Regions from separate parts of the Pseudoxanthomonas indica genome, predicted to be linked through region 2. Evidence: riboswitches for the same ligand, from Rfam matches in the RefSeq annotation. Region 2 holds a riboswitch; each other region holds the start of a gene.
What was found. A riboswitch is a leader RNA that binds a small molecule or an ion and turns the genes downstream of it on or off. The one in region 2 is predicted to bind cobalamin.
Positions count from the first base shown of each region.

Region 1: it holds a riboswitch for cobalamin, as region 2 does, so the genes downstream of both, metE (5-methyltetrahydropteroyltriglutamate--homocysteine S-methyltransferase) here and btuB (TonB-dependent vitamin B12 receptor) in region 2, are expected to answer to the same signal.
Region 3: it holds a riboswitch for cobalamin, as region 2 does, so the genes downstream of both, B5X78_RS08945 (ribonucleoside-diphosphate reductase subunit alpha) here and btuB (TonB-dependent vitamin B12 receptor) in region 2, are expected to answer to the same signal.

Region 1 is NZ_FUZV01000001.1:264,077-274,201, reverse strand. It holds gene B5X78_RS01235 (redoxin domain-containing protein) at 1-545, shown strand, start outside; gene uvrC (excinuclease ABC subunit UvrC) at 542-2,404, shown strand; gene pgsA (CDP-diacylglycerol--glycerol-3-phosphate 3-phosphatidyltransferase) at 2,412-3,059, shown strand; tRNA gene B5X78_RS01220 (tRNA-Gly) at 3,050-3,125, shown strand; tRNA gene B5X78_RS01215 (tRNA-Cys) at 3,216-3,289, shown strand; tRNA gene B5X78_RS01210 (tRNA-Leu) at 3,386-3,472, shown strand; gene B5X78_RS01205 (EF-hand domain-containing protein) at 3,655-4,098, shown strand; gene B5X78_RS01200 (DNA-3-methyladenine glycosylase) at 4,111-4,728, opposite strand; gene B5X78_RS01195 (SOS response-associated peptidase family protein) at 4,846-5,781, shown strand; cobalamin riboswitch at 5,803-6,039, shown strand; gene metE (5-methyltetrahydropteroyltriglutamate--homocysteine S-methyltransferase) at 6,242-8,524, shown strand; gene B5X78_RS01185 (putative signal transducing protein) at 8,572-9,024, shown strand; gene B5X78_RS01180 (sigma-70 family RNA polymerase sigma factor) at 9,105-9,728, shown strand; gene B5X78_RS01175 (ChrR family anti-sigma-E factor) at 9,725-10,125, shown strand, end outside.
Region 2 is NZ_FUZV01000002.1:100,326-110,450, forward strand. It holds gene B5X78_RS11075 (chemotaxis protein CheB) at 1-406, opposite strand, end outside; gene dinB (DNA polymerase IV) at 566-1,678, shown strand; gene btuB (TonB-dependent vitamin B12 receptor) at 1,769-3,616, opposite strand; cobalamin riboswitch at 3,755-3,989, opposite strand; gene cobT (nicotinate-nucleotide--dimethylbenzimidazole phosphoribosyltransferase) at 4,059-5,123, shown strand; gene B5X78_RS11095 (histidine phosphatase family protein) at 5,120-5,719, shown strand; gene cobS (adenosylcobinamide-GDP ribazoletransferase) at 5,710-6,456, shown strand; gene B5X78_RS11105 (TfoX/Sxy family protein) at 6,465-6,842, opposite strand; gene B5X78_RS11110 (GAF domain-containing protein) at 6,839-7,324, opposite strand; gene B5X78_RS11115 (TMEM175 family protein) at 7,398-8,126, shown strand; gene bioD (dethiobiotin synthase) at 8,119-8,784, shown strand; gene B5X78_RS11125 ((2Fe-2S)-binding protein) at 8,791-9,000, opposite strand; partial or broken gene B5X78_RS11130 (RNA pyrophosphohydrolase) at 9,185-9,659, opposite strand; tRNA gene B5X78_RS11135 (tRNA-Met) at 9,779-9,855, shown strand; gene B5X78_RS11140 (DNA N-6-adenine-methyltransferase) at 9,922-10,125, opposite strand, start outside.
Region 3 is NZ_FUZV01000001.1:1,921,609-1,931,733, reverse strand. It holds gene B5X78_RS08950 (ribonucleotide-diphosphate reductase subunit beta) at 1-320, opposite strand, end outside; gene B5X78_RS08945 (ribonucleoside-diphosphate reductase subunit alpha) at 511-2,847, opposite strand; cobalamin riboswitch at 3,140-3,346, opposite strand; gene B5X78_RS08940 (hypothetical protein) at 3,382-4,053, opposite strand; gene tatC (twin-arginine translocase subunit TatC) at 4,111-4,872, opposite strand; gene tatB (Sec-independent protein translocase protein TatB) at 4,853-5,401, opposite strand; gene tatA (Sec-independent protein translocase subunit TatA) at 5,423-5,647, opposite strand; gene B5X78_RS08920 (lipid-binding SYLF domain-containing protein) at 5,729-6,601, opposite strand; gene hemH (ferrochelatase) at 6,804-7,766, shown strand; gene B5X78_RS08910 (alpha/beta fold hydrolase) at 7,769-8,608, shown strand; gene B5X78_RS08905 (hypothetical protein) at 8,629-9,144, opposite strand; gene B5X78_RS08900 (M48 family metallopeptidase) at 9,209-9,994, opposite strand; gene B5X78_RS08895 (recombination-associated protein RdgC) at 10,034-10,125, opposite strand, start outside.

The DNA.
Region 1 (10,125 bases), on a different contig from region 2:
ATATCGCCATGGGTGGCGACAACCGCATCTGGAGCTACGACCTGACCACGCACGAGCTGCGTTCGCGCGCCGGGTCGGGCCAGCTGGACGTGCGCGACGGCAGCGGGCCCATGGCGGCCTTCGCCCAGCCGACCGCGTTGGCGGCCGTGCACCAGACGCTGTACGTCTGTGACGCGCTGGGCTCGGCCATCCGATCGTTGCAGGTGCGCAACGACACCGTGCAGACGCTGGTGGGGCAGGGCCCCTGGTCCTTCGGCGCCGAAGACGGACCGCGCGATTCGGCGCAGCTGCAGCATCCGCAGGGCATCGCGGTCAGTGCCGACGCGCCGCAGTTGTGGATTGCCGACAGCGGCAACAGCAGCCTGCGCATGTTGCGCCTGGGTGGCGGTGAACTGAGCACCGTCGCCCTGCCGCGGCCGCTGCACGGACCCACCGGCCTGGCCCTGCAGGGCGGCGTGCTGTGGATCGCCGAAACCGATGCCCATGCCGTGCTGCGCTATGACATTGCCAGCGGCGAACTGAGCCACGTGCCGATCGACGAATGAGCGGTCGCCGTACCCCCGCTGCAGGCGAGTCCGGATTCGATGGTAAGGCATTCGCTTCCGGCCTGAGCCTGGCGCCTGGCGTTTACCGCATGTATGCGGCCGACGACAGCCTGCTGTATGTCGGCAAGGCCGGCGCGCTGCGCAAGCGGGTGGCCAGCTATTTCGCCAACACCCCCAAGACCCCGCGCATCCATTCGATGGTGGCGCAGATCGCGCGCATGGACGTGACGGTCACCCGCACCGAGGCCGAGGCCCTGCTGCTGGAAAACCAGCTGATCAAATCGTTGCTGCCGCGCTACAACGTGCTGCTGCGCGACGACAAGAGCTATCCCTACGTGCTGCTGACCCAGGAAACCTGGCCGCGCATCGCCTTCCATCGTGGCCCGCGCAGCCAGGCCGGCCGTTACTTCGGCCCGTACCCCAGCGCTGGCGCGGTGCGCGAATCGCTCAACCTGATGCAGAAGCTGTTCAAGATCCGCAACTGCGAAGACAGCGTGTTCCGCAATCGCTCGCGGCCCTGCCTCCAGTACCAGATTGGCCGCTGCAGCGCGCCCTGCGTGGCGCTGGTGGAGGAGGGCGCCTATCGCGAGTCGGTGCGTCAGGCCGGCCTGTTCCTGGATGGGCGCAGTGACGAGTTGAGCGGCGAACTGAGCAAGGCGATGGAAGTGGCCAGCGAGCGCCTGGAGTTCGAGGAAGCCGCGCGCCTGCGCGATCTGATCAGCACAATGCGCAGCCTGCAGGCACGCCAATACGTGGATGGCCATGCCGCCGACCTGGACGTGCTGTCCTGCGCGATGCGCGGCAGCACGGCCTGCGTGCTGTTGCTGGCGTTCCGCGATGGCCGCAACCTGGGCACGCGCACCTTCTTTCCCAAGACCAATGGCGAAGAGAGCGCCGAGGAAGTATTGGGCGCCTTCGTCTCGCAGTACTACGGCGAACAGATACCGCCGCAGGAAATCGTGCTGGATCGGGAGATTCCCGACAGCGAGCTGCTGGAGGCCGCCTTCACCACCGCGGCCGGCCGCAAGGTCCAACTGAAGTGGAACGTGCGCAGCGAGCGCGCCGGCTATCTGGATCTGGCGCGCCGGAATGCCGAGATTGCCCTGGTCACCGAGATCACCAGCCGCGGCGCGCAGACCGCGCGCAGCGAGGCCTTGAAGGAACTGCTGAACCTTGCCGAGCCGGCGCAGCGGATTGAATGCTTCGACATCAGCCACACGATGGGCGAGGCCACAGTGGCCTCGTGCGTCGTATTCGACGCCAACGGCGCGGTGCGCTCGCAGTACCGGCGCTTCAACATCACCGGTATCGAGCCGGGTGACGACTACGCGGCCATGCATCAGGCGCTGGAGCGACGCTTCCGTCGCGCGGTGGAAGAGGGTGGCGTGCTGCCGGATGTGTTGCTGATTGATGGTGGCGCCGGGCAGCTGGCGCAGGCGCGCGGGGTGCTGGCGGATCTGGGCATCACCAGTGTGGTGATGGTCGGTGTGGCCAAGGGCGAGGAGCGGCGGGCCGGACACGAGACGCTGGTGCTGGCCGATGGGCGTGAAGTCCGGCCGGGCGCGGCGTCACCGGCGCTGCAACTGATCCAGCAGGTGCGCGACGAAGCGCACCGCTTCGCCATCACCGGCCACCGTGGCAAACGCCAGAAGGCGCGCATGACCAGCAAGCTCGAGGATATCGCCGGCATCGGCCCGCGCCGGCGCGCCAGTCTGCTCAAGCATTTTGGCGGCCTGGCCGGCTTGAAAGCCGCGGGCGCCGACGAAATCGCGCGCGTGGAAGGCATCAATGCCGCGCTGGCCGAGCGAATCTACGCTAACCTGCACGGGTTGCCGGCGCCTGTGACGGGAAGTGAGTAGACCGCGAATGAAGTTGACCATCCCCACCTGGCTGACACTGCTGCGGATCGTGTTGATCCCGGTGTTGGTGGTGGTGTTCTACCTGCCCTACAAGTGGACCAACTTTGCCGCCGCCTTCATCTTCGTGCTGGCCGCGGTCACCGATTGGCTGGACGGCTGGATTGCACGCCGCTACCACCTGTACTCGGCCTTTGGCGCGTTCCTGGACCCGGTGGCCGACAAGTTGATGGTGGCGGTGTCGCTGTTCCTGATCGTCCAGGACAACCCCACCATGTGGATGGCCATCTGGGCCGCCGTTATTGTCGGCCGCGAAATTGCCGTCTCCGCCCTGCGTGAATGGATGGCCGAACTGGGTCAACGCGCGCGGGTCAAGGTGGCCACCATCGGCAAGGTCAAGACCATCGTGCAGATGGTGGCGCTGGGCTGCCTGCTGTACGCGTCCACGCCGGGGGCGCTGGACCGTCACGACATCTGGCTGGGTGAATGGATTTTTCATCTTGGCGACTGGCTGCTCGCAATTGCCGCTATACTTACGTTGTGGTCTGGATTTCAGTACCTGCATGCGGCCTGGCCGATTCTGCGGGCCGACGAGAAAAAGGCAGTTGACAGTTCTCGTAACACTGATAAAATTTCCAACTTCACCCCGCGGGAATAGCTCAGTTGGTAGAGCACGACCTTGCCAAGGTCGGGGTCGCGAGTTCGAGTCTCGTTTCCCGCTCCATATTCAGAACACAACCCCGTTCGCGGGGTTTTGTTTTGTAGGGCGCTTGAAATGGCGCCCGGATTGCGCGAGTCTCGCGCAGTCGCCATCGGCCTGGTGGCAGAGTGGTTATGCAGCGGACTGCAAATCCGCGTACGCCGGTTCAATTCCGACCCAGGCCTCCAAATCGATTCGAACAAGAGACCCGCGCCAGCGGGTCTTTTGTTATGGTCGCCCGGTTTCCATCTGCAGCCGGCTGGTGCACGCTATGCCCACCCATTGCCCGGATGGCGAAACAGGTAGACGCATCGGACTTAAAATCCGCCGGCCGCAAGGCCATCCCGGTTCGATTCCGGGTCCGGGCACCAACACGCGGCGCGCGTACCGAAGAAATACGGTTGGCGGCTGCGTAGTTTTTCAGATGGCATCGCCACCCGTCGAAGCGTCAGACTGACTCCTGCAGCACGGGGAGAATGGGGCTTACTCCCCGACAGGGCGCCTCCTTGTGCGAATTCCGCTGCGTCGGGCGTCGAGATCCGAGGAATCTTCCATGCGCAGATCTTCCTTCATTGCGTCCTTGCTAGTGCTGGCGAGCGCCATCGCAACGACTGGCGTGTGCCAGACCCAGGACACATCCAGTGCGACGGGCGAAATGGATGCGCAGCAGCGATTCCAGGCGCTGGACGCCGACCATGATGGCCTGCTCAGCAAGTACGAGTACGACAGCGATGTGCTGATGGCGGTGGCGGATGCCAATCGCGATGGTCTGGTTTCGCCGCAGGAACTGGAACAGGCGCTGGGCCCTCAGGCCCCCGGCACCAAATCGATGGCCAGCAGGATGATTGCGGCCGATATTGACCGCGACGGCCAGCTCAACGAAGACGAGTTGAGGAATGCCATGGAGCTGCGCTTCAAGTGGCTGGACCGCAACGCCGACGGCAATCTGGATCTGGAAGAAATGCGCGCCGGCTATGGTGTTCGCGTGCGGCCGTGAGGCAGTCGCACCTCAAGATTTCCTGGCGAGCCTCGACCCACTGACGTACGGGTTGCCGCGCACATACCAGCGCCAGGGATGATCCTTGGCTTGCGAAATACCGATGCGGGGCCCGGCGACGGGATCGAGCGGTGGCGGCGTCCCGTCATCGAGCACGCGAAATCCGCGATCCCCTTTAATCAAGTCGGCGCCATCCTGTCCACCGGTGATGCCCATCGCCTGGGCCAGACGGGCAGGGCCGCTGCCGATGTCCTTCAAGCGCGCCGGGTTTCCTCGCGCCTCACGCATGGCCTCCAATCCTGCCACGGGTTCGATGGCCCGCAACAGCACGCCCCAGCCCTGGCCTTCTTTGCCGCAGACGGTATTCGCGCACCAGTGCATGCCGTAGGTGAAGTAGACATACAGGTGCCCGGCGGGGCCGAACATGGTGGCGTTGCGTTTGGTGGGGCCACGGAATGTGTGCGCGGCGGGATCCTCGGCACCGCAATAAGCCTCGACCTCGACGATGCGGCCGGCGCGGCCGTCATCGCGGGCAATGATCTTGTTCAGCAGGTCGGGTGCAACCACGCGCGGATCGCGCCTGAAAAACCGACGTGGAAGCGTTGTGCCCGGCCATCGTGTACTTGTCATCGCGCCCTCGCTGTCAGTGACAGAGTGCCAGTCCACGACGCTCGACTTGTGAATGAAACAGCCAACGCCGCGCGGCTGGTAGCCCCGCTTGCGGCGGGGGTACTATGCCCTCCAGCCATGTGCTACTCCGCCCAAATTACCGCCCACTACAAGAAGTTCGTGCGCCAGCACGGCGCCATCATGGGCTTGAAGGAATTCACCGAGCTGCTGCTGGCCGACAGCAAGAAGAAGGGCAAGGGCAGGATGCCCAAGGCGATGGAGGAATGGTTCCGCGATGCCGACTCGCCGCAGGAGCGCGATATCTGGAGCCTGATCCAGGCGCAGCGGCAGGTGCGCGAGCTGGAGCTGCAGCAGGAGATGTTCAAGCAGGCCAAGCGCCTGGCGGATGCCGAGCGCAGCCTGCAAACCAAGAGCACCAAGAAGGCGCAGGATGACCAGCGCATTGCGCGCAGCAAGGTGGAAAAGCTGCGCGGCGATCTGGCCGACCTGCGCCGGCACGAGACGCAGGCACGCGACTTCCGTTTCTTTCCCGGCAACTACGCGCCATTGCTGGTGGCGGAGAACGATCAGCTGGTGGTCTACCCGATGCGCTACCAGTGCAGGCTTCCGGGTTGGACGGAGACCATCGAGCGCAAGTATCCGGGTACCTACAACGCCCGGCGCGATTCGCTGGCCAAGTCCTGGAGCCTGCTGTTCGGCCATCAGCATGGCCTGCTGATCGTTGATACGTTCTACGAGAACGTGCAGGGCGCCGATGGCAAGAACCAGGTGCTGCAGTTCACTCCGCGCACGGGTGAGCCGATGCTGGTGCCGTGCCTGTGGAATCGCTCCGTGGATCCGAGAGGCGAAGAGCCCGATCTGCTGTCCTTTGCCGCCATCACCGACGAGCCGGAGCCCGAAGTGGCCGCCACCGGCCATGACCGCACCATCATCAACCTCAAGCCCGAACATGTGCAGGCGTGGTTGCACCCGGACCCGGATCAGTTGGACGAGCAGTACCGGATTCTGGATGACCGCCAACATCCGTATTACGAGTGGCAGGAAGCGGCTTGACGCCGCCCCAACCGCCGCCGTATCTTCCCCTCCGTCGAAGGTATCCATCTCTTCAACCCGATGAAGCGATGGATTTAATAGGGAAGCCGGTGCGGACCTTCCAGGTCCTATTCCGGCGCTGCCCCGCAGCGGTATTTGGAAACGAACTCCGTCATCAGCACTGGCCCGCAAGGCCGGGAAGCGACGGACAGTAGGCCGCCACGCATCCGCGTGGACCCGTCCATGAGCCCGAAGACCTGCCTCGGCCGGAAGACCCGCGTCTTCCGCTGACCTGGATTCCCGAGGGGGGAAGGCCGGTGCCTGGCGGGCCGCGTGCAAGCCAGCCTCGCCATATCCCCGTTCTGGAAACCGGATCGCCCGAGGGGGCGAAGGTCGCTGGCGTCGTGGCTGCGCGGATGACCTTCGCGTGGGTCGATGCGGTTCCTTCGTTCCTCATCCGACCACGAATGAGGATCTGTCCATGAGCACCACCCGCAATTCCGGCTTCCCGCGCATCGGCGCCCGCCGCGAACTCAAGCAAGCCCTGGAAACCTGCTGGCGCGGCGAATCCAGTGCCGAAGACCTGCAGCGCACCGCTCGCGAACTTCGCCATCGCCACTGGCAACTGCAGGCCGACGCCGGCATCGACATCGTGCCCTGCAACGATTTCTCGCTGTACGACCAAATGCTCGATACCGCGTTCCTGTTCGACGCCATACCCGACGACTACCGCGCGCTGGCTGATCGCGATCCGCTCGCCGGCTACTTCGCCCTCGCTCGCGGCCACCAGAAAGATGGCGTGGATCTGCGTGCGCTGGAAATGACCAAGTGGTTCGACACCAACTACCACTATCTGGTGCCGGAACTGCACGCCGCCCAGCAGTTCCGCCTGCGCGGCGACAAGCCGCTGGCCGAGTTCCTGGAAGCCAAGGCGGCCGGTCATCACGCGCAGCCAGTGCTGCTGGGGCCGGTGAGCTTCTTGTGGCTGTCCAAGTCGGTGGATGGCAGCGACCGGCTTGAACTACTGGATCGCCTGCTGCCGGTCTACGCCGAGCTGCTGAGCCGCCTGCACCAAGCCGGCGCCGATTGGGTGCAGGTCGACGAACCCTGCCTGGTGCTGGATGCCGATCCGCGCCTGCAAGCCGCCTGGCAGCACGCCTACGCCGTGCTCGCGCAGCAGCCACGGCCCAAGCTGCTGCTGGCCAGCTACTTCGGCAGCGTCGGCGACAATCTGGATCTGGTCAGCGGTTTGCCGGTGGAAGGCCTGCATCTGGATCTGGTGCGCGGCGTGGATCAGCTCGATGCCCTGCTGCAACGTTGGCCACGTGGCCGAGTGCTCTCGGCCGGCCTGATCGACGGCCGTAATATCTGGCGCGCCAACCTGGACCACGCACTGGTGCTGGCGCGTTACGCGCAAGGCCATGTCGGCGCGGAGAATCTGTGGCTGGCGCCGTCCTGCTCGCTGTTGCATGTGCCCGTCGATGCCGATGACGAAACTGCACTGGACGCCGAATTGCGCGGTTGGCTGGCCTTCGCCAAGCAGAAGCTGGAGGAACTGCGTCTGCTCGGCGATGCATTGCTCAACCAACCACACGCTGACGCCGCACTCGCCCGGGCCCGTGAGCGCCACGAAGCCCGCCGCCGCTCGCAACGCGTGCATCGCCCGGAAGTCGCTGAGCTGCAGGCATCGCTCACCGCCGAATGGTCGCAGCGCCCGGCCCCCTACGAAACACGTCGCGCGCGCCAGCAAGAGCGCCTGCAACTGCCCGCATTCCCCACCACCACCATCGGCTCATTCCCGCAGACCCACGAAGTCCGCCAAGCCCGCGCCCGCCATCGCGCCGGCAAACTCAGCGACGGTGACTACCAGGCTTACCTAGCTAGCGAGATCGAGCGCTGCGTGCGGGTGCAGGAAGAACTCGACATCGACGTGCTCGTGCACGGCGAATTCGAGCGCAATGACATGGTCGAGTATTTTGGCGAGCAGCTCGAAGGATTCGCCTTCACCCGTCAGGGTTGGGTGCAGAGCTATGGCTCACGCTGCGTGAAGCCACCGATCATCTTCGGCGATGTCTGGCGCCCGACGCCGATGACGGTGGCCTGGACCCGGTACGCGCAGTCGCTGACCACGCGGCCGATGAAAGGCATGCTGACCGGCCCGGTGACGGTGCTGCAGTGGTCGTTTGTTCGCGATGATCAATCCCGTGCCGATACCTGCCGTCAGATCTCGCTGGCTCTGCGCGAGGAAGTGCGCGATCTGGAAGCGGCCGGCATAGCCGTCATCCAGATCGACGAGCCGGCCCTGCGCGAAGGCCTGCCGCTGCGTCGCGCCGAATGGGCGAGCTATCTGGATTGGGCGGTGGAATGCTTCCGCATCACCGCCGGGGTGGCGGGCGAGGGCACCCAGATCCATACCCACATGTGCTACTCGGAGTTCAACGACATCATCGAGGCGGTGGCGGCGATGGATGCCGATGTCATCTCCATCGAGACCTCGCGCTCGCGGATGGAATTGCTGGATGCGTTCGTGCGGTTCCGCTATCCGTACCAGATTGGTCCCGGGGTGTACGACATCCACTCGCCGCGACTGCCTGACAGCGCCGAGATGCGTGGCCTGTTGGACAAGGCCAGCGAGGTGTTGGCGGTGGAGCAGATCTGGGTCAATCCGGATTGCGGCTTGAAGACGCGCGGTTGGGCGGAGACCACGGCCGCGCTGCGGGAAATGGTGGAAGCGGCCAAGGCGATGCGCTTGGTGCATGCCTGATTTCGCATTACCCTGCCGTCTCGACAGGACGGCAGGGTAGGGAAACTGTGCTCACCACGATTGCTCGCTACTTCAATCCATCCGAGGCGCAGATTCTCTGCGCGCGCCTGCAAGCCGACGGTATTCCCGCCTCCGTCGCCGATGACCAGCACATGATGGCCAACTGGGCCTTGGCCGGCGCCCTGGGAGGCGCGCGGCTGCAGGTGCCCGAGGCGTTTGCGGAGGCGGCGGCCGAGGTCGTGCGTGCTTACCACGCAGGTGAGCTTGAGCAGGATCTGATTGCAGAGGATCCCAGTGCCGCAGAACGCTGCCCGGCTTGCGGCGGCGAGCGCCTTGAGAAAACCGTGCCGCTGGGCCAGCGGGCCTTGCTGCTGGCCAGTTGCCTGGCGGTGTCGGTGCCGTTTCCGACCCAGGCGTCGAACTATCGTTGCCTGGCTTGCCAGATGCGCTGGCGGTTCTCCGATATCGAGGCCGCTGGTCAAGTGCGTCAGCCGACCTGAGGCCAGGCCTGCATCCAAATGCCGCCCTGCGGCGTATGTGTCTGTGACGCCGACAGGACGCTACGGATCACTGCGCTACGATGAGCTCGCGCGACAGCCAGGGACCTCCTTCGCCTTTCGAGGCGCTCCGCACCGTGAACACGACCACGCCAGCGCGGGAATTGCAGGATTGGACTGCCGAGATGGCGGCCGTCTCCGGGCAGCGTTCGCGTGAGAGTTTCCTGCGCATCTACGATCACTTCATGCCCCGGGTGTGTCTGTATCTGCGCGGCCTGGGCGTGGCGGAAAGCGTGGCCGAGGAGTTGGCGCAGGAGGCGCTGCTGCGGTTGTGGCAGCGCGCCGGCCAGTACGATGCCGGGCGCAGCGGCCTGTGCACCTGGCTGTTCCGGATCGCGCGCAATCTGCATATCGATCGGGTTCGGCATGAGCCGGGTTGGATCCGGATCCAGGAGGCCATCGAAACCCTGCCGGACGAGCAGGCGCCGCAGGCCAGTTCGGCCGAGGACTACGCCGAGCAGGTCCAGTTGTCGCGTCGCGTCGACGCACTCTCGGCCGTGCAGGCCCGGTTGATCCGCATGTCCTACTTCGAAGCCAAGAGCCACCAGGAAATCGCCGACGAGTTGGGTCTCCCGTTGGGAACCGTCAAATCGCATCTGCGTCGTGCCTTCCAACGCCTGCAGCACGCCATCGGAGACAGCCCATGACGCCGCGCCATCACCTGGACAGCGCCACGGTGGTCGCCTTTGCCGCGGGCACGCTGTCGCCGGCGCTGGCGGCAGTGGCGGCCAGCCATCTGGAAGTCTGTGCGCAGTGCCGCCAGCAGGTGCGGAAGGGCGAACGGCTGGGTGGTTTGCTGTTGGAGCAGCAACAGCCGGGGCATGCCTCGCATGCTCGCCGCGAGTCATTGCGTCAGGACATCCTCGCGCAACTGGATGAAGCACCGGTCGCGCCGCCGGCCAGCCCCTTCCGCAACGCCATCGACGGCCCGCGCGAGGCGGATCCGGATCGTCTGCCGGTGTCCTTGCATGCGTACTTCGGCGAGACCTACAGCGCCTTGCGTTGGCGCTGGATGGGGCCGGGGATGCACATGATCCGCGCGCA
Region 2 (10,125 bases):
CATCACTGAGCATGCCGGACAGGATCACGCCAATCACGCGCGGTCCATAGGCGACCGCGGCGGACCGGAACAAGGCGTCGATGGCCGGGCGCGCCAGGTTTTCGCGCGGACCGTTGCCCAGGCGGATGCGCCCTTCCTCGACGATCAGATGGCGATCCGGCACGGCCAGATAGACGTTGCCCGGTTCGATCGGCATGCCGTCTTCCGCCTGCTGCACCGGCAGCTGGCTGACCGAAGCCGCCACCATCGACAGGATGCCGGTGCCGCGCGCAGGTACGTGCATGGCGATGAACACCGCGGCGGGAAATCCGGCCGGCAGATGGCCCAGCAGCACCTTCAGCGGCGCCGTGGCGCCGGAAGAGCCGCCGATGACGACGATGTCGCGATTGGTCGTTCCCTCGAACATGACCTGCCCCCGCGGCAGATTCGCCCGTGGCTGATACTTCACGCCTTGTCGCGTAGCGCTGCCGTGAAGGAGGCGTGTGTCTGTTGTTGGGTTCGTTGGCGCCGCCCTACAATGAACGCCTCGCCTTTTTGGCGCAGCCCTGTCCAAGCTTGTCGCTGCATGCGCAAGATCATCCACATCGACATGGACGCGTTCTACGCGTCGGTCGAACAACGCGACGATCCCGCCTTGCGTGGCAAGCCGGTGGTGGTGGCCTGGCGTGGCGCCCGATCGGTGGTATGCGCCGCTTCCTACGAAGCACGCACCTTCGGCGTGCGATCGGCGATGCCGGCCATCCGCGCCGAGCGCCTGTGTCCGCAGGCGATCTTCGTGCCGCCCGATTTCGTCCGTTACAAGGCCGTGTCGCGGCAGGTGCGCGAGATTTTCCTGCGCCAGACCGACCTGGTGGAGCCGTTGTCGCTGGACGAGGCGTATCTGGACGTCACCCAGCCCAAGACCGGCCTGCCATCGGCCACCGCCATTGCCGAGCAGATCCGAGCGCAGATTCGCGCTGAAACCTCACTCACCGCCTCGGCCGGGATCGCACCCAACAAGTTCCTCGCCAAGATTGCCTCGGACTGGAACAAGCCCGACGGCCAATTCGTCATCCGGCCAGCGCAGGTGGAAGCCTTCCTGACCTCCTTGCCGGTGGAGCGCATTCCGGGCGTGGGCAAGGTCATGCAGGGAAAACTGCTGGCGCTCGACATCCGCACGGTCGGCGAACTGCGTCTGTGGTCGCAAGCCGAACTCGAAGCGCGGTTCGGCAGTTTCGGTGGCAGTCTCTACCGTCGCGCCCGCGGCATCGACGAGCGTCCGGTGGAGCCGGATCAACCGGTGCAGTCGATTTCGGCGGAAGACACCTTTGCCACCGACCTGCCGCTGTCCGGGCTGGACGAGGCGATTCGCCGACTGGCCGACAAGACCTGGACCGCCACGCGCAAGACCGATCGCGTGGGCCGCACCGTGGTGCTCAAATTGAAAACGGCACAGTTCCGGCTGCTCACGCGTAGTTTCACCCCGGAAGCGCCACCGTCTTCGCTGGAGGAACTGACGGCCATCGCGCTGGCGTTGAAAGATCGCGTCGACCTGCCCGCCGACACGCTGTATCGCCTGGTGGGCGTGGGCCTGGGCGGATTCCGTGAGCGCGGCGATGGCGTCAGCCAGCCAGGCTTGTTCGATGAGCCGTTGTCGACCGGGCTTGCCGAGGACGGCGCCGAAATCGCAGACGATTGATCGGGGCGGCGTGTGTTGCGCAATGGCGTGGCGAGTTAACAGAAGAAGAAAGGCCCGGCATAGCCGGGCATTTCCTGTTGCGGTGAACGATCAGCGCTTGGGCTGGTAACGCACGCTGAGGCCGTATTCGCGGCCGGGCTGGTTGTACCAGGCGACCGTTTCGTAGTGGCGATCAAAGACGTTGTCGGCCTTGGCCTGCAAGGTCCAGGAATCATTGATCGCGTATTCCAGGCGCAGATCGGTGGTGGCAAAACCGCTCAGGCGAACCGTGTTGGCCAGGTTGTCATAGCGGTAGCCGGCGCCATTGACCGACAAGCCGACCCGTACGTCGCCAAAGGCGCGATCGATATCGAAGCGGCCGGTGTTCTGCGCACGGCGCGGCAGCAGCTTGTCTTCGTTCGCGTCGTTGGAGCGATTGCGCGGATCGGTGTGGCTGAGCTGCGCGGACAGATCCCAGCCGGCCAGGGTGACGTCGACCGTGAACTCGGCGCCGCGGATGCGCGCTTCGTCCACCTGCACCATCTTGAACGTCTCGCCGCTGTAGGTGATCAGATCTTCGATGCGCGTGTCATAAGCATCGAAGGACCAGCGCCAATCGCGGCCGTACTGGGCGATGCCCAGGTTGAGGCTGCGCGACTTTTCCGGCTCCAGCGTGTCAGTGCCACTCCACGGGTCGTACAGATCGCTGAACGTGGGCGCCTTGAAGCCAGTGCCGTACGTGGCGCTGAGTTTGAGGCCGTGCGAAAGGTCCATGCCCCAGCCGACGCTGCCGGTGGTGTGGTTGCCGAACTGCTCGTTGTCGTCGTTGCGTGCGCTGGCCTGCAGACGATGCGCGCCAAAGCTGCCCTGGTACTCGACGAAACCGGCCACGTTGCGGCGGCTGTCCACGTCATATCCGGACGTGCTGTCCATATGGTCGATGTACCAGTCGGCGCCCACGCTCAGCAGCTGGCCGGCGCCAAGGCCGATGTCGGCCTGCGCCGACGCAGTATCGCGGTGGGTCTTGTTGCTGCCGAAGACTTCCATGCCGAACGAGGGCGGTCCGACGTTGTCGGCTTCATTGTCGCTACGGCCGGCGTTGAACGTCAGCGCAAACGTCTCCGACGGCGCATAGCGCAGCTTGGTGCTCAACACCTGCTGCACGCTGTCGGTGTGGTTGTAGTAGCCGTCGTAGTTGGTCGCGCCTTCGGCACGCAGCGCACTGGCCTCCCAGCTCAGCGTGTCGGTCAGCTTGTAGCCGCCGCGCAGGCTGAGCGACGCGTTGCGGTAGCCATCCCGATCCGGCTCGTCGGCGTAGCAACCCTGGAACAGCGTGGCCGAGCCGCGGCAGGCATTGATGCCATCCGTGCGCTGGTACGCCGCATCGACACCAAACCAGCCACGCTCACCACCACCGCCAAAGCCGGCGCTGCTCTGGCGCAGGCCGTTGCTGCCGCCACCGACCTGGAAGTACGGCGTGTAGGCGCCCTCGTTGCGGCGGGTGAAGATCTGGATCACGCCGCCAATGGCTTCCGAGCCGTACAGGCTGGAGTTGGGGCCGCGCATGATTTCGATGCGATCAACCTGCGCCAGCGGCAGATCCGGGATGGCCGCGGCGGCGAAGTCGGCCGAGTTCACGCGCACGCCATCGATCAGGATCAACGTGTGACTGGAGTTGGTGCCGCGCAAGAACAGCGAGGTCTGCTTGCCCAGTCCACCGCTGTTGGTCAGGTTGACGCCAGCGCGGCCGCGCAGCAGATCCTGCAGCGAATTGGCCTGGCTGCGATCGATGTCGGCGCGATCGATCACCTGCACCGGCACCAGGCTGTTTTCCAGCGAGACGGCGGTGCGGGTGCCGGTGACGACGACGTCATCCAGTTCGGTGGTGTTGTCCTGCGCAAAGGCCAGGACGGGCAAGGCCAGGGTGATGGCCAGGCTGATGAGGCGAAGTTGTGGCATTGAGGCGGTGCTCCGTGCGCCGCGCGCTCCCGCGCGACTGTGGTCGGGGAGGTTGCGCAACGGCGGGAACAACAGCGGACGGGCCAGGCGGAGAATGCAGAATGCGCGCGGCGGGCCGCCGCAACGCCCACCGCGTCGCAACCAGTCATCTTCCAGGCCGGTCTCCGGACTCGCGAGCGCGAAGGGTCTCTTCGCCGCCCAGACGCCTTCCCGTGCATGCACAGTGGCTGCTTGTCTGGACTTGTCTCGCTTACCGTTGCGGGGGCAGCGCCGGAATGGCTCGGCATATCGAGTGATACGCGATGCTTCACCGGCTTCCCGTTTCAACGCAGGGACAAAACGTCCGTGCGTCACCCGAAAGCCGGCGCAGTCTAGCAGAACCGCGCGCCTGCCCGGGCCGTGGGCTGGCTAGAATGCCTTCCCCCTTGCCGCAGGAACCACCGTGTCTTTCGATTGGATCGCCGACAGCCCGCCCTTGCCCTCCGCCGAACACCGCGAGCGCGCTGTCGCGCGGCAGGCGCGCCTGACCAAGCCGGCCGGATCCCTGGGCCGGATGGAAAGCGTGGCCATCGAGTTGGCGGCGCTGCAACGCCGCGACCGGCCTGGCGCACGGCAGGTGCCCGTGCTGATATTCGCCGGCGATCATGGCGTGGCCGCACAAGCCATCTCGGCTTACCCGCAGGAAGTGACCGTGCAGATGCTGCATAACTTCGCCAGTGGTGGCGCCGCGATTGCGGTGTTGGCGCGCGAGCTGGAGTTGTCGCTGCAGGTGATTGATGCCGGCTCGGTGGCCACGCACGCGATTGCTGGCGTGATCACCGACAAGCCTTGCCTGGGCACGCGCGATATCAGTCGCGAGGCGGCAATGAGCGAGGGCGAACTGGCCCATGCGCTGTCGGCGGGACGACGCGCGCTGGCCACTTGCGTAGAGCCCGATCTGGTGGTGCTGGGCGAGATGGGCATCGGCAATACCACGGCCGCCAGCGCCCTGGCGTGTGCCCTGACCGGCTTGTCGCCTGCGCAGCTGGTGGGCGCCGGCACCGGTCTGGACGCAGCCCGCATTGCCCACAAGCGCAGCGTGGTGGAGCAGGCGCTGGCCTTGCATGGTCCGGCACTGGCTGATCCGCAGGCGCCGGCGTGGGAAGCCCTGCGCCGCCTTGGCGGGCTGGAAATCGCAGCGATGGCGGGCGCGATGATCGCGGCCGCTCAGCGCGGCGTGCCGGTGCTGGTCGATGGCTTCATCGTTTCCGTGGCGGCCTTGGCCGCGATCACACTGCAACCGCAGCTGCGACCGTGGTTGTTGTTCTCGCATCAATCGGCCGAACTCGGCCACGCCCATGTGCTGGCAGCACTGCAGGCGCAGGCGCTGCTGCAGCTGGATCTGCGCCTGGGCGAGGGCAGTGGTGCGGCATTGGCGGTGCCGCTGCTGCGGCTGGCTTGCGCGCTCCACAACGACATGGCGACCTTTGAAGATGCGGCCGTATACAATCGCGGTGATGCCGGGTGATTGTCGATCTGGTCCGCCATGGCGACACCGGCAGGCGCGGCCATTTTGATGGTCGCCATGATCCGCCGCTGTTGGCCGATGCCTGCGCTGCGTGGCCTGCTGCGCCGCAGGTGGCATGGAGCCAAATCGTCAGTTCGCCGCTGCAACGCGCGCGCCAGACGGCGCAGGCCTGGCTAGGCGCTGCCGCACCACCTCTGCTGATTTCGCAAGACTGGAGCGAATGGCATTTCGGCGAGTGGGAGGGCCTGTCGCAGGAACAAATCGCGGCAAGCGAAGCGGGGCGCGCGGCGCTGGCCGCGTTCCAGCGCGACCCGGTCAGGTTTCCACCACCAAACGCCGAGCCCTGGCCGCTGTTCCAGGCGCGGGTGGAACGCGCGCTGCGGGCGCTGGCGACGCGGGATGATGCGGCACGGGTGCTGGTGGTCAGTCATGCCGGGCCGATTCGGCTGGCGATTTCGCTGGCCTGCGGCTTGCCCCTTTCAGCGCTCTGGGCCATGCGCATCGAGTACGGCACGCGCGTGCGCCTGCGCATCGGCCTGGACGGCAGCGACCGGTTGTGGGGCGAACTGATTGAACTGAGGCAAACATGCGACTGAGAGGATTGATCCTGGCGGTGCAATTCCTGACCCGTCTGCCGACGCCGCAGCTGCGCGATTTCCGCGCGGAGGAACTCAGCCGCACCGCCGTCTGGTTTCCCCTGGTCGGCATCATCATCGGCGCCTTGTTGCTGCTGCCGATGGCGCTGCTCGATGCGCGCCCGTGGTTGGCTGCGCTGCTGTGTCTGCTGCTGTGGGTATGGGTGACCGGCGCTCTGCATCTGGACGGCCTGGGAGATGTGGCCGATGCGCTGGGTGCGGCGCATCGTCGACCCGAACGTTTTCTGGAAGTGCTCAAAGACCCGCACATGGGAGTGTTCGGCACGGTCGCGGTGGTGCTGCAACTGATCACCAAGCTGGTTCTGCTGGCCGAGCTGGCCAGGTCACCCTGGTGGCTGGGTCTGTTGTTGCTGCCTGCGTGGGCGCGTTGGGCCACGACCCTGCTGTGGAGCCGCTTCCTGCCACCATTGCATCCGGGCATGGCCGAACAGTTTGGCTGGCACCGCAGTCGCGGCGCGATCTGGGACTTGATGTGGGGCGTGCTGCTGATCGGCGTCAGCGCCTGGCTGGCGCCGCCTCTGTTGATCACGCTGCTGCTGGCGCCGCTGGTGGCCTGGTTCTGGAAGCGCAAGCTCGGTGGCATCTCAGGCGATTGCCTGGGCGCGAGCACCGAAGTGATTGAAAGTCTGTTGTTGCTGGCGCTGGTGCTGGCCCCTGCCAGCGCACGGCTGTTCTGAGCTACGGCTCAGTCGTCGTGATCGCCGCCGGTGTAATCGAACAGGTTCATCGACGGCACCATGTGCTCATCTTCCTGCACCTGGGTGGTCGTCACCGGGGCGGCCACGGGCCGGTCGCGCGGCGCCGGCAACAGCGCAGCGGCCGCGTCGTAGGCCACCAGCAATTCGCCACGGCGGGCTTCGGGCAATTGCTGCCAATGGCAGTCGAGCAACGCGCCTTCCAGCGCATACAGCAGGTTCAAACTGGGGCGGAAGCCCGCGCGCTTGACCCGCACAAACGCTTCCACCGAACCAACCGCCACCAGATCTTCCTGCGTGCGCAGACCCACCTGACGCAACCACGCGGCCGACTTGGGGCCGATATTCCGCAACTTGCTGGTACTCACGTCAACGACTCCACAAAGACGGCGGCGATGGATTCAAGGCCGCGCTGGTCTTCTTCATCGAAGCGCGCCAGTTTGGGACTGTCCAGGTCCAATACACCGACCAGTTGTCCGTTCGTGCTCAGCGGGACGACGAGTTCCGAACGCGAGGCGCTGTCGCAGGCGATATGACCGGGAAACGCGTCGACATCCTCCACCCGCTGCGTCTGCAGCGTGCGGGCGGCAGCGCCGCACACGCCCTTGTCCAGCGGAATGCGCACGCAGGCCGGCAGACCCTGGAACGGACCCACCACCAGTTCGGTACCGTCGAAAAAGTAGAAGCCGGCCCAGTTCAGATCCGGCAGCGAGTGGTACACCAGCGCTGCCAGGTTGGCGGCATTGGCGATGCGATCCGGTTCGCCGGCCAGCAGCGCGCGGGCCTGGGCGGTCAACTGGGCGTATTGTTCCGGCTTGCTGCCGGTGAGCATCTGGCTGGTAAAGGACATAGCGGGATTCTAATCCGTGGTCCGTAAGGCCACGGTTTTCGCGTATTCGTTGGGGATTCGGGGAGATAACGGCATGACCGGGCAAAACAGGACGGAAGTGGTCTGGCGCGGCAGTGACAGCACCCGCCTGGAAGCGTTCGTGGACGCGGCATTTGCCTTTGCCGTGACGCTGCTGGTCATCTCGGGCGACCACCTGCCCGAAAGCCTGGATGACCTGCTGCGTGCGCTGAAAAACCTGCCGGCGTTCGCCGCCAGCTTCGCCATGGTGGCCATGTTCTGGTCCGCGCATGTCCGTTGGGCCAGGCAATACCGGATGGAGGGATTTCCGGCCACCCTGCTCAGTCTGCTGCTGGTGTTCCTGGTGCTGGTGTACGTGTATCCGTTGCGGCTGTTGTTCGGCACCTTCTTCAGCTGGGTGACCGGCGGTTGGGTGCCCATGCCACTGAGCGACGTACGCGGCGCGGGCGACATCCTGTTGATGTTCCTCGCCTATGGCGTGGCGTTTGCCTCCATGTCCGCCTGCATCGGTGGTCTCTACCTGTTGGCGTGGCGCGCCCGCCATCGGATGGGTTGGGACATCGAATCCGCCGCGGCCGCTGCGGGGCAGGTGGCCAGCCACGTCTACTTCGTGCTGGTGGCACTGCTGTCGATCCTGATTGTCGCGTTGCTGCCGAAGACGGCAGCTCCTTGGCAGGTTGCCTTGCCGGGTTGCGTGTACTTCCTGCTGTCCTTTACCGGCTGGATCTATACGATCGGTCATCGGCGCGCCGGTCGCGTCCTGCAATCGGAATCGCATGCGTAGCTTCTTTGTTACTGGTACGGATACCGGTGTGGGCAAGACCCGGGTCAGTTGTGTCCTGTTGCATGCCCTGCGTCAGCGCGGCTTGCGCGCGGTGGGAATGAAGCCATTGGCCAGTGGCAGCGAGCCCTCGGCGGATGACTGGCGCAACGACGATGCCCTGCAATTGCTCGCTGCCAGCGAACCCAAGCCCGCCTATGCGGACTTGAACCCCTACGCCCTGCCAGCCCCGTTGGCGCCGGAAATCGCGGCCCGCGAGGCAGGCGTCATCATCGAGACGGCGCGCATGCGTCAGGCCTTCGAGCGCCTGCAGGCGATGGCCGATACGGTGGTGGTGGAAGGTGTCGGTGGCTGGGCGGCGCCCCTGGCGCCCGACCTGGACCAGTTGGATCTGGTGCGTGAGTTCCGCCTGCCCGTGGTACTCGTCGTCGGGATGCGCCTGGGTTGTCTGAATCACGCGCGCCTGACGGCTCGAGCGATAGCGGCCGATGGCATTGAACTCATGGGCTGGATTGCCAACGAAGTCGACCCCGAGATGCAAAGGCGGGACGAAAACTTCGAATTGCTATGCGGCCGGATGGAGGCCCCGTGCTGGGGTCGGCTGCCATATCAGAGGGAGGGCAATCCTGCCGAATCGGCTAGCAGGATCAGATTGGACTGAGCGGCCTCAGGCTGCTTGCGACAAGCCCAGAATCGGCAAGCGGAATTCGTGCTCACGCAGGCGCGATTCGAGCAGGCTGCCGGCGAGATCCAAGCAACTGCCGCAGCTGGCCCCACATCCCGTACGCATCGTCAGCTCGGCCACGGTGCGGACACCAGAGGCGGCGGCTTCATGAATCTGGCGGTCAGTGACCCCGTTGCAGATGCAGACGTACACGGCGGGTGGGTGGGTGTGTCGGGCTGGATTGGCCCGGACCCATTTCACCCCGGATGAGAATGATTGTCAATTGTCGATCACTTGTTTGCATTGGTCCCGTTTAGCGGCGCCCGGCTACGCCGGGGACGCCCATGGTTGGGCTCGCCACGGTCCAGGCGTTTGGGCGCCACGGCCAGCGTATCGACGACGCTCCGGGCATAGGACGACAAATGACCCAGCGCACGGGCATATACACCGCGCTTGAACATCACCACATGCTCCAGCGGATACCAGAAATCGACCCACCGCCAATGGTCGAACTCGGGCGTGTCCGTCAGATCCAGGCGCAGGTGGTCCTCCGCACCGACCAGGCGCAGCAGGAACCAGACCTGTTTCTGGCCAATACAGACCTGACGTTCGTGGTGGCGGATGGCGCGGGCCGGCAACCGGTAGCGCAGCCAGCCAGGTGTTGCGCCCAAAACTTCCACATGTTCGGGCAACAGGCCGGTTTCTTCGCGCAACTCACGGTACATGGCCTCGACCGGGGTCTCGTCCGTGTTCATGCCGCCCTGCGGGAACTGCCAACCGTCCCGGCGCACGCGACGTGCCCAGAACACCCGGCCGTCCGGGCGCATCAGTACGATGCCGACATTAGGTCGGTAACCGTCCGGATCGATCACGATGCGGACTCCTGAATATCTACTGCTTCCGACTCTGCCATGCTGCGCCCGTGGGGACAAGTCGGGCCCGGCCGATTGACAGACTTCGCGCGAGCAGGAAAAATGTGCGGTTCCTGTCTGGCTATGTAGCTCAGCCGGTTAGAGCACAGCACTCATAATGCTGGGGTCGGTGGTTCGAGTCCACCCATAGCCACCAAACAGTCAGGAAGACCCCGCGGAAGCGGGGTTTTTCATTTCCGCGGTGCGCTTCGAAGCGGGATGGTCAACGTTGCGGCTTCAATACGAAGCCATGCTTGCGAAAGATGCCCGCAAATTCCTTGCTGCGCTTTCCGAAGTAGAAGAATGCCTGGCCGCGGGTGTTGCCCGAGACGTGCTTCATGTCGGCATTCCAGAAACTGATTCGGTGATGGGTGAAGCACAGAGCCGCACACCGACCGACCAGTGCATTGAACCAACGCGTGTCAGT
Region 3 (10,125 bases), on a different contig from region 2:
GCTTCTTCGTACAACTGCCGCGACAGGTACATGCGCGCTTCCGGCGCGTTGATGTGCTGGTAGAGATTGAGCACCAGGTTGTTGGAGACGATCGAATCGCCGGTGGCGAAGAACGCGATCAGACGCTCGATCAGATGCCGCTCGGCCGGGCCGAACTTGTGCTTGAGATCGTTGACGTCCAGCGCAAAGTCCACCTCTTCGACCGTCCAGGTGTTCTTGATGGCGTTGCGGTACATCTCGTAGAACTGCGGATAGCGCATCGGTCGCAGGGTCAGTTCAAAGCCCGGGTCGAGCAGCAGCTGGCGGTTGTGGGTAGACATGGTGGTTCCGAGTTGGGCTGATCCCCGCTTGCAGGGAAGTGGCTCTTGCCCCTTCCCCCGCTTGCGGGGGAAGGTTGGGATGGGGGCGCTCTTTGCGCGGACTTGTCCGGACTTCGCTCTTGCCCTCACCCCAGCCCTCTCCCGCAAGCGGGAGAGGGGGCCGATCGCGGGGCTCGGCAAGGGCATTGGCTTACTGGCAGGCCTCGCAGGCCTCGGGATTTTCCAACGAGCAGGCGATCGCCTCGCTGGGCGTGTACTCCGGCTTCGGTGTCACGGCCGCTGCCGCACCCACCGTGGTCTTGGCAATCCGCGTGGCCGGACGTGAGCGCAGGTAGTAGGTGGTCTTGATGCCCTGCTTCCACGCATACATGTACATGGACGACATCGCGCCGATGTTGGGGCTTTCCATGAACAGGTTGAGCGAGGCCGACTGATCGATGAAGGCGCCGCGGCCGGCGGCCATGTCGATCAGCGAACGCATCGGCACTTCCCAGGCGGTGCGGTAGATCAGCTGCAACGCCTCGGGAATCTGCGCCACGCCCTGGATCGAACCTTCGGCCAGCTTGATGGTGTCGCGCATTTCCGGCGTCCACAGGCCGAGCTTCTTCAACTCTTCGACCAGGTAGCGGTTGACCTGCAGGAAATCGCCGGACAGCGTCTCGCGCTTGAACAGGTTGCTGACCTGCGGCTCGACGCATTCGTAGCAGCCGGCAATCGAGGCGATCGTCGCGGTAGGCGCAATGGCGATCAGCAGCGAGTTGCGCAGACCGTGCTGGCGGATGCGCTGGCGCAGGCCATCCCAGCGCTCGGCGTTCTCCGGCACCACGCCCCAGGCGTCGAACTGCAGTTCGCCTTCGGCCGCGCGGGTGTCCGCAAACGACGGATGCTTGCCACGTTCCTGCGCCAACTCCACCGACGTTTCCAGCGCGTGGAAGTACACGGTCTCGGCGATCTTGTTGGACAGCGCGCGTGCTTCGGCGCTGTCGAATGGCAGGCGCAGGCGGAAGAACACATCCTGCAGACCCATCACGCCCAGGCCGACCGGACGCCAGCGCAGGTTGCCGCGGCGCGCCGATTCGATCGGATAGAAGTTCAGATCGATCACGCGATCCAGCTGGCGCACGGCCAGCCGCACGGTCTCGGCCAGCTTGTCGAAATCGAACCAGCCGTCGGCATCGAAGTGACGGCCCAGGTTGATCGAACCCAGGTTGCACACTGCGGTCTCTTCGGCCGAGGTCACTTCCAGGATCTCGGTGCACAGGTTGGACAGATGGATGACGTTGCCGGCGCGCAGGGTCTGGTTGCTGGCGCGGTTGCACTTGTCCTTGAAGGTCATCCAGCCATTGCCGGTCTGGGCGAGGGTACGCATCATCCGCGCATACAGATCACGCGCCTTGACCTTGCGCACTGCCTTGCCCTGCGCCTCGGCCTGCTCGTAGGCGCGCTCGAACGCCTCGCCGAACAGATCGGTGAACTCCGGCACCACGCGCGGATCGAACATCGACCAGTCGCCATCGGACTCGACGCGACGCATGAACAGGTCCGGGATCCAGTTGGCCAGGTTGAGGTTGTGCGTGCGGCGCGCTTCGTCGCCGGTGTTGTCACGCAGTTCCAGGAACTCTTCCACGTCGGCGTGCCAGGGCTCCAGATACACGCAGGCCGCGCCCTTGCGCTTGCCGCCCTGGTTGACCGCAGCCACCGAGGAATCCAGCGTCTTCAGCCAGGGCACGATGCCATTGGAATGACCGTTGGTCGATTTGATCAGCGAGCCGCGCGAACGCACGCGGGTGTAGCTCACGCCGATGCCGCCACTGAACTTGGACAGCTGGGCGATGTCGCCGTACTTCTGGTAGATCGACTCCAGCGAATCCTGTGGCGAGTCCAGCAGGAAGCACGACGACAGCTGCTCGTGGGTGGTGCCGCTGTTGAACAGCGTGGGCGAGCTGGGCAGGTAATCCAGGTTGCCCATGCGCCGATACAGCGCCAGCGCTTCGGGCACGTCCTCGCTCAAGGCGCAGGCGATGCGCAGGAAGAACTGCTGCGGCGTCTCGATCACCTTGCGGGTGTGCGGATGGCGCAGCAGGTAGCGGTCGTACAGGGTGCGCAGGCCGAAGTAGTCGAACTGCAGATCCAGACTGGCGTCCAGTGCGTCATTGAGCTTGCGCGCGTTGGTCTGCACGAAGTGAAGCAGGCGCTCGTTGATCAGGCCGACCTCGTGGCCGCGGCTGATCGACTGCGAGAACGCGTGGATTTCCTGGTTGGTCACTTCCTTGGTGATGTAGGCCGCGAGCAGGCGTGCGGCCAGGCGGCTGTACTCGGGCTCTTCGGCGGTCAGCAGGGCGGAGGTGCGGATGGACAATTCGTCCAGCTCGCGCGTGCTGGCGCCGTCGTACAGGCCGGAGATGGTGCGGGTTGCCACGCGCATCGGGTCGATCGCGTGCAGGCCCTCGCAGCTGCGCTGGATGGCGCGCACGATCTTGTTCAAGTCCACCGGCTCGCGCGCGCCATTGCGCTTGGTCACGCTCATGGCGGTGGCGGTGGGCGGCGACGTGAGCAGGAAACCTGCGTCAGCGGCGGTGGCGGGATCTTTGGCGATGGGCTCGGCGACGGCGTCGAGCACGGGCGGGGTCTGGGTCACGGTTCTTCCTCGTTGCGTGATGCACGCGGCGGCCCGTCCCTCGAAGGCAGCACAGGCCGATGGAAGATCACGGTGGTTCAGCGGCGTCGCAGGGACCGAGAACGGTCGCGGGGCCCAGGGCCACGCGTCTGCGTCGCCAGCCATCTCCCCCCGGAGATTCCGCGGCCGGCACCGCGCGATGTGCAACGCGCGGCTGTCGGCAGGTCTTCGGACTCGTGGACGCGGAAGCTCTCGCTTCTTCCTAGCCCGTCGCTTCCCAGGGCATGTGCCCCAGTGCCAAATGACGGGTTCGTTTCCACCTACCGCTGCGGGGCAGTGCCGGTGTCTGACCGGCTTCCCTTTTCATCTTCCGGCGGCAACCGGAAGAACCGACAGCCACAAGATAGTGGGGCCGGTCTGGCAGGTCAACCACTGCCGGTAGTGTCAGCGGGTGATTCTCACCGCGGCAAGGGCCTGCTGCAGACGGGCCTTGGCCGTGGCCTGGTCGAAGGGCGGCTGGCGCGGCGGATCGTAGACCTCGGGGCGGGTGCCCATGACCAGCAAGTCGATGGCGATGCAGTGGCCATGGCGCACCGCGCGGTAGGCATCCACGTCCAGGTAATGGCTCATCGCCGCATCCGAGGCATGGAAATGATGGAAGACTTGGCCATCGATGCGGACTTCCTCCGTGCGCGAGGTCTCGGCGCTGTTGGCGACCTGGGTGCACTCGGCCAGCGCACCGGCGTTGTTGCTGCTGCCCAGCCGCAGCTCGGCGGCGGTGAGCGAGTCCGAGCCCCGCAGAACCAGAGCGGCCAAGGGGCGACCGACACTGTCCGGCCCGGCGGAACTCTTCCATTGGTCACCGGCGAAATAGCTGCGACTGAAATCGTTGCGCAGGTCGAATCCCTCTACCGGCAACAGCGCCACGCCAGCATCGGTGTCGGCAAATACCGGCTTGAACGCTCGCCGCTGCGTGTCGGCGGTCGCTGCCGGAGACGCAGTGGCGGGTGGCGCATGGGTGGCAACCGGCGGCGCTGCAGGCGCGTTGTCCTGGCAGCCGCTCAGCAAAGCGATGGCCAGGCCGAAGAGCGGGAGGGAACCGGCAGGTCGTGTCATCGCGGCAGTGTCCGCGCTAACCGATGAAGAAGGCGTCGCCGGCCCGGACGACCGCGCTCAGGCGTCCTTGGGTTCTTCGCGCTTGGGCGCCACCCAGGAAGCGGCCAGGATGCCGGCTTCGTAGAGCAGGCACATGGGCACTGCCAGCATCAGCTGCGACACCACGTCCGGTGGGGTGACGATCGCGGCGACCACGAAGATGCCGACGATGGCGTAGCCACGACCTTCGCGCAGTTGCTGCGGGGTGACCCAGCCCAGCAACGCCAGGATCACCAGCGCGACCGGCAGTTCGAAGCTGACGCCGAAGGCAATGAAGATCACCAGCACGAAGTCCAGGTACTTCGCCGGGTCCGGCGCGATGGTGATGATGTCCGGGGTGAACATCATCAGGCCATGGAACACGGCCGGCAGCACCAGGAAATAGGCAAAAGCGCAGCCCAGGTAGAACAGGCCGATGGCCGAGACCAGCAGCGGCATCGCCAGCCGCTTTTCGTGCTTGTACAGGCCAGGCGCCACGAAGCCCCAGGCCTGGAACAGCAGCCACGGTGCGGTCAGGAACAAGGCCGCGAAGAACGCCAGCTTGATCGGCGCAAAGAAGCCGGAAGTCGGCTCGCTGGCGATCAGCTGGGTGACCTGCGAGGCGGGCAGGTTCTTGATCAGCGGGATGGCCATGTGCGCGTACAGCTGCTTGGCGAATGGCAGCAGCGCCACCAGCACGATGGCCAGGCCGAACAGCGCGCGCATCAAGCGCGAGCGCAGCTCCAGCAGATGTTCCATCAGGCTGCTTTCGGCCTGGGCGTCAGACGTTTCGTGGTTCATGGGTTTCGTCTGGGCGGGTCGATGGATCGGAAGCGTCGGCGATCTGTTCGGCGTCGTCGTCGCCCGCCATGCCGGCCATCAGGTCCGGATCCGAGGCGGAGGCCAGCGATGACTCGCGGTCCTGCATGGAATCATCCGGTTCGACGGACGGGGTCGGCGTCGCGGGCGCGGCGTCGGCATCCGTGGCATCCGTGGCAGCGCCCGCCGCAACAGCACCCGCTGCAGCACCGGCGCCCGTGTTCTTCACCGACTGGCGCAGATCGTCGAACTCGCGCGCCGTCTCCGCCGCGCTCTCGCGGATGCGTCGCTCGGTGTCACGCATCGCGTCTTCGGTATCGCGCAGGCTGCGCTTCAATTCGTCGGCGGCCAGTTCGCGCTCCAGTTCATCGCGCACCGAATGCCATTGCGCGCGCGCGCGCCGCACCCACAGACCGGTGAACCGCGCCGCCTTGGGCAGGCGCTCGGGTCCGAGCACCACCAAAGCGACGATGGCAATGATCAGCAGTTCGCCGAAGCCGATATCAAACATGGCGGCAGAGGGGCCGCGTGCTTATTGCGAGTTACGGTCGCGCTCGTTCGAGGCGCTGGTCTCGTCCTTGCGCGACTGATCATCCAGACGCTCGACCGGCTTGCCGTCTTCATCACGCATGCCCTTCTTGAAGCCCTTCACGGCTTCGCCCAGGTCCGAGCCGACGTTGCGCAGGCGCTTGGTGCCAAAAATCAGCAGCACGACCACCAGCACGATGATCCAATGCCAGATGCTAAGACCGCCCATGGTGTGCTCGCAGAAAGTAAGTCAGGGACCGCTAGGATACCGCAGGCGGACGGCCAATCAGGCGCGTCCGCTCCAGTCCGGTCAGGGTGTGGTGTTGAGTGGCTCGGTGCGGACTTCGCCTTCGCCCACGGGCTGGAAGCCCTGCTGGGCGGCGGCCGCAGGTTGCGCACCCAGCGGAGCGGTCTCGGCCGACGTCGGCGTCGACGGGGTCACCGTCGTGGTCGGCAGCACCGGGCGCTGGCTCGCCTGGGCAGTGGCATTGCCACCGCCACGCGCGGCACGCGCTGCGGAGGTGGCTTCTTCCAGTTGATCGCGGAAGCCGACCACCGCCGCCGAAGGCGCGCCTGCACGGCCTTCGAAAATCGCGCGCGGCGTGCCGGCGCTGCCATAGACCGAGGTGTTGGCATCGTCATCGATCTGCATGACGGCACCGTCCAGCGCCACCCCGGCAAACAGGCCACGCGCGCGCGACCACGACCAGATCTCGGCCTTCAACTGGCCATCGGTCGCGGCGGCGGCATTGCGGCCCACCGGTCCTGCGGCCACGCCGGCATCGGCGCCGAGGGTGAACTTGCCGTTGACGATGTTGTCCAGATTGCGGTCATTGCGGAACACCAGCACGATGTCCGCCGACTGCACGCCGGCCTGGAAGCCGATGCTGCCGCCGGTGAGTTTGATGAAGACCGGTTGCGACCAGGTGCCATCGGGATTCTTCACCGACATCAGGCCATGGCCGCGACGACCGCCGAACACCAGACCGGCCTTGAGGCTGTCGGGGATGACGACGATGGCCTTGGCCTCGTCCAGCAGCTTGTCGGGAATGCTTTCTTCCGGGATACGGCGAATTTCATCCAGCACGCGCACCGCATTGGTGGCGCGTTCGTCTTCCTTCTGGCCGGCGAAGGCCGGCGTGGCGAACAAGGCGGCGGCGAGCAGCGTGGCGGCGGGCAGCATCAGCAGGCGGGAAGAACGGCGCTTCATGGGACGCTCCAAAGGCGGATTCGCAGCAAGATACTGCAACTGCCTGAAAATAGGAGTGAGGCAATGAATCGCCGCTGACAATCGGGCATCGGCGAGTGGCCTGCATCGATGGCATCAACGACGTGGATAGAAAGGATCAGCGCTGGCGGTTCGCCGGCTCTGCCACAATAGGCGCATGCCCGACGCACCCAATACCGCGCTGATCGCGGTCAATCTAGGCACGCCCGAGGCCCCCACGGCACCCGCCGTGCGGCGCTACCTCGCCGAGTTCCTGCACGATCCGCGCGTGGTCCAGTTGAGCCGCTGGATCTGGTACCCCTTGCTGCACGGACTGATCTTGCCCTTGCGCGGGCCCAAGGCGGCGCACAAGTACCAACAGATCTGGCTGCCGGAAGGATCGCCGCTGGCGGTCTACACGCGCCAGCTGGCGCAGGCGCTGCAACAGCGTTTGCCGCAGTGGCGCGTGCATGACGCCATGCGCTATGGCCAGCCCGGACTGCCCGCGCGACTGCGTGCGCTGCGCGATCAGGGCGTGCGCCGGCTGGTGGTGTTGCCGCTGTATCCGCAGTACTCCACCACCACCACCGAATCGGTGAAAGACGTGCTGGCCCGCGAAGCGCGCGACTTCGAGGTGCATGTGGTCGAGCAATACGCCACCGATGCGGGCTGGGTGGCAGCGGTGGCCGATTCGATTCAACGCTGGCGCCAACAGCATGGCACCGGCGAACACCTGCTGTTCTCCTACCATGGCCTGCCGCAGCGACTCGCGCGTGCCGGGGACCCGTATCCGCAGCAATGCGATGCCAGCACCCGCGCGATTGCGCAGGCATTGGGCCTGTCGGACGATCAGTGGACCCTTACGTACCAGTCGCGCTTTGGCAAGGAGCGCTGGCTGGAACCGGCGACCGACCTGAGCCTGGATGCGCTCGCCGCCCGCGGTATGCGCCAGGTCGACGTGGTCTGTCCCGGCTTTGCGGTGGACTGCCTGGAAACGCTGGAAGAAGTCGGCATCGGCTTCGTCGAGCGCTTCGCCGCGCAGGGCGGGCAGCTGCGCTACATCCCCTGTCTCAACGCCGAACCGGCGCATGCCGATGCGCTCGCCGCGATCGCGCGCCGCGCGCTGGGTGAGGTCGAGTGAACCTGCGCGAGTTCTCCGCACCCATTGCCATGGGTGAACTGCGCGGTCTGCGTGGCGGTACACCGGGCGCGCCGCGTGTGATCGCCCTGCACGGGTGGCTGGACAATGCCGCCAGCTTCGTCCCGCTGGCCGCCTGCCTGCCGGATCTGGAACTGGTGATACCGGATCTACCCGGGCACGGACACAGCGTGCATCTGGGGCCAGGCGCGGAATACACCAGCGGCGTGGCGGTGAACGCGGTGCTGGATCTGGCCGATGCGCTGGAGTGGGAGCAGTTCTACCTGTTGGGGCATTCGATGGGCGCCGGCATTGCCAGCCTGCTGGCCGCGTCCTCGCCGCACCGCGTGCAGGGACTGGTGGCGATTGAAGCGCTCGGTGGCCTGTCGGAAACCGTGGCCCGTACCGCCGCGCGCTGGCAGGAAGCCATCGCCGCCGCGCGCGCATTGCCCGACAAGCGCCTGCGGCTGTTCCCGGATCTGGCCATGCCGGTGCGCGCGCGCATGCAGGCCAACCAGCTCAGCGAGGCCAATGCACGGCTGCTGGTGGAACGCGGCGTGCGTGCGGTTGAGGGTGGCCATGTATGGAGCAGCGATCAGCGCCTGACCCTGCCGACACCGCAACGACTGGACGAAGCCCAGGTGTCGGCGCTGGTGGCCGGCATCGACTGCCGCACCCGGGTCATCTATGCCGAACCGGCGCAGCCTTATTTCCCGGAACCCCTGCGCAGCCAACGCGCCGGCCTGCTTCCGCACGGCGAGTTGATCGTCCTGCCCGGCACGCATCACCTGCACATGGAAGATCCAATCGCCGTGGCGGCGGCGATCGGTGATTTCTTCCAGTAGCTGTGTGGCGCTGACATGCCTCAGTTGACCGCGGTCTTCTGTTCCGGCCCGATGATCTGCAGGCCCACCGCGACGGTCTGGGTGTCCGGTTCGGCATTGAAGGAAACGGTCGCCTTGCGATCGCCCTTTTCATACGCCAGCAGGCCATCGTGGGCGCTGCCCTGCATGGCCATGGTCTGCGTCCAGCCTTCCTTTTCCATGCGCGCGCGCGCATCCGCGTAGAGCTTGGCCACATCGCCTTCGGTGCTCAGGGCGATCAGCTGCGTGCTGTTCATCTCCACCACGCTTTCGACGCTGTACTTGCCGGGCAGGAAGACGTCCTGCGGGAAGCTGGCGGGCAAGGTGGCGCTCTGGCCCCCGCTGATCTTCATGTCGCCGTCGTCGGTCTTGATCGTGACCTCTTCGCCGTCCTTGTCCACGCTCACGTCGTGACCGGTCGCGCCCTTGATGGCTGCTTCGGCCAGGGCTTCATCCGCCGACTTCTTGCAGGCCGTCAAGGCCAGCGCCAGGCAGCACAACATCACTACTCCACGCATTCTCTGTCTCCATTGTCCGTAGATCGCGGCAGATGCCGACGCTGGGTTAACGCGCCGGCGGGACTCAACCGGCCAGCAAGGCGCGCAAGCTGGCCTTCAAATGACGCCCGTGCGCATGGAAATACGCCCTTTCCTGCTGCCATTCCGGGAAGCGCTGCTCGACCTCGCGCCAGTACGCCGGCGAGTGATTGGCGTGGATCAGATGGCAAAGCTCGTGCACCAGCACGTATTTGAAAGCCGAGGGACGTCCCAGTACCAGCGACAGATCCAGCGCCATCGATCCATCCGGACTCAACGAGCCCCATTGCGAAGACATGATCTTCAGGCGGATGCGCCCCGGCGCGCGCGGCAAATCTGCCAGGTAGCGCGGCAACCAGCGGCCGATGTCGTTGCGCGCTTCGGTCTCGTAGAAGCGCCGCAGCGCGCGTCGCAACATCGCCTCGCTGGCCCGGGCGGGCCAGCGGATCTGCACGCCGGTCTCGTCCCCGGTCACCGCCAGGAAGCGGCCCTCCAGCCAATGCAGTGGCGCCTGCTGCCCACGCAGTGGCAGATGGGTGCTGATGAACGGCTGCAGCGCCGGCAGATCCAGGCTGTCGGCGTGCCGCTCGAGTTGCAGCTGCAACCATTGCCGGTGTTGCTGCAGGAAGCGTTCACCGGAGACCAGACTGGCGCGCGCCGGCAAGGTCAGGCGCGCACCCCGCTCATCCACGCTCAGCTTCAGGCGCTTGGCGCGCGGATCCCGCACGCGCTGCACGTCGATCTGCCGGCCATCGTCGAACACCAATCCGACCACGTCACGCTCGACACTGCGCGGGGCGGGGCGGATCAGACGCTGGAACAGGCGGGGCATGCCGGCATGGTAGATCCGAAACGCGCTTGAATACAGGCGTTATTCGGCCTTGCTGAGCTTGAGCGCGTTCTCCAGCACGATGAACAAGCGCTTCACCTCGCCGGCCATCAGCACGAAGCGCGTATCCAGCT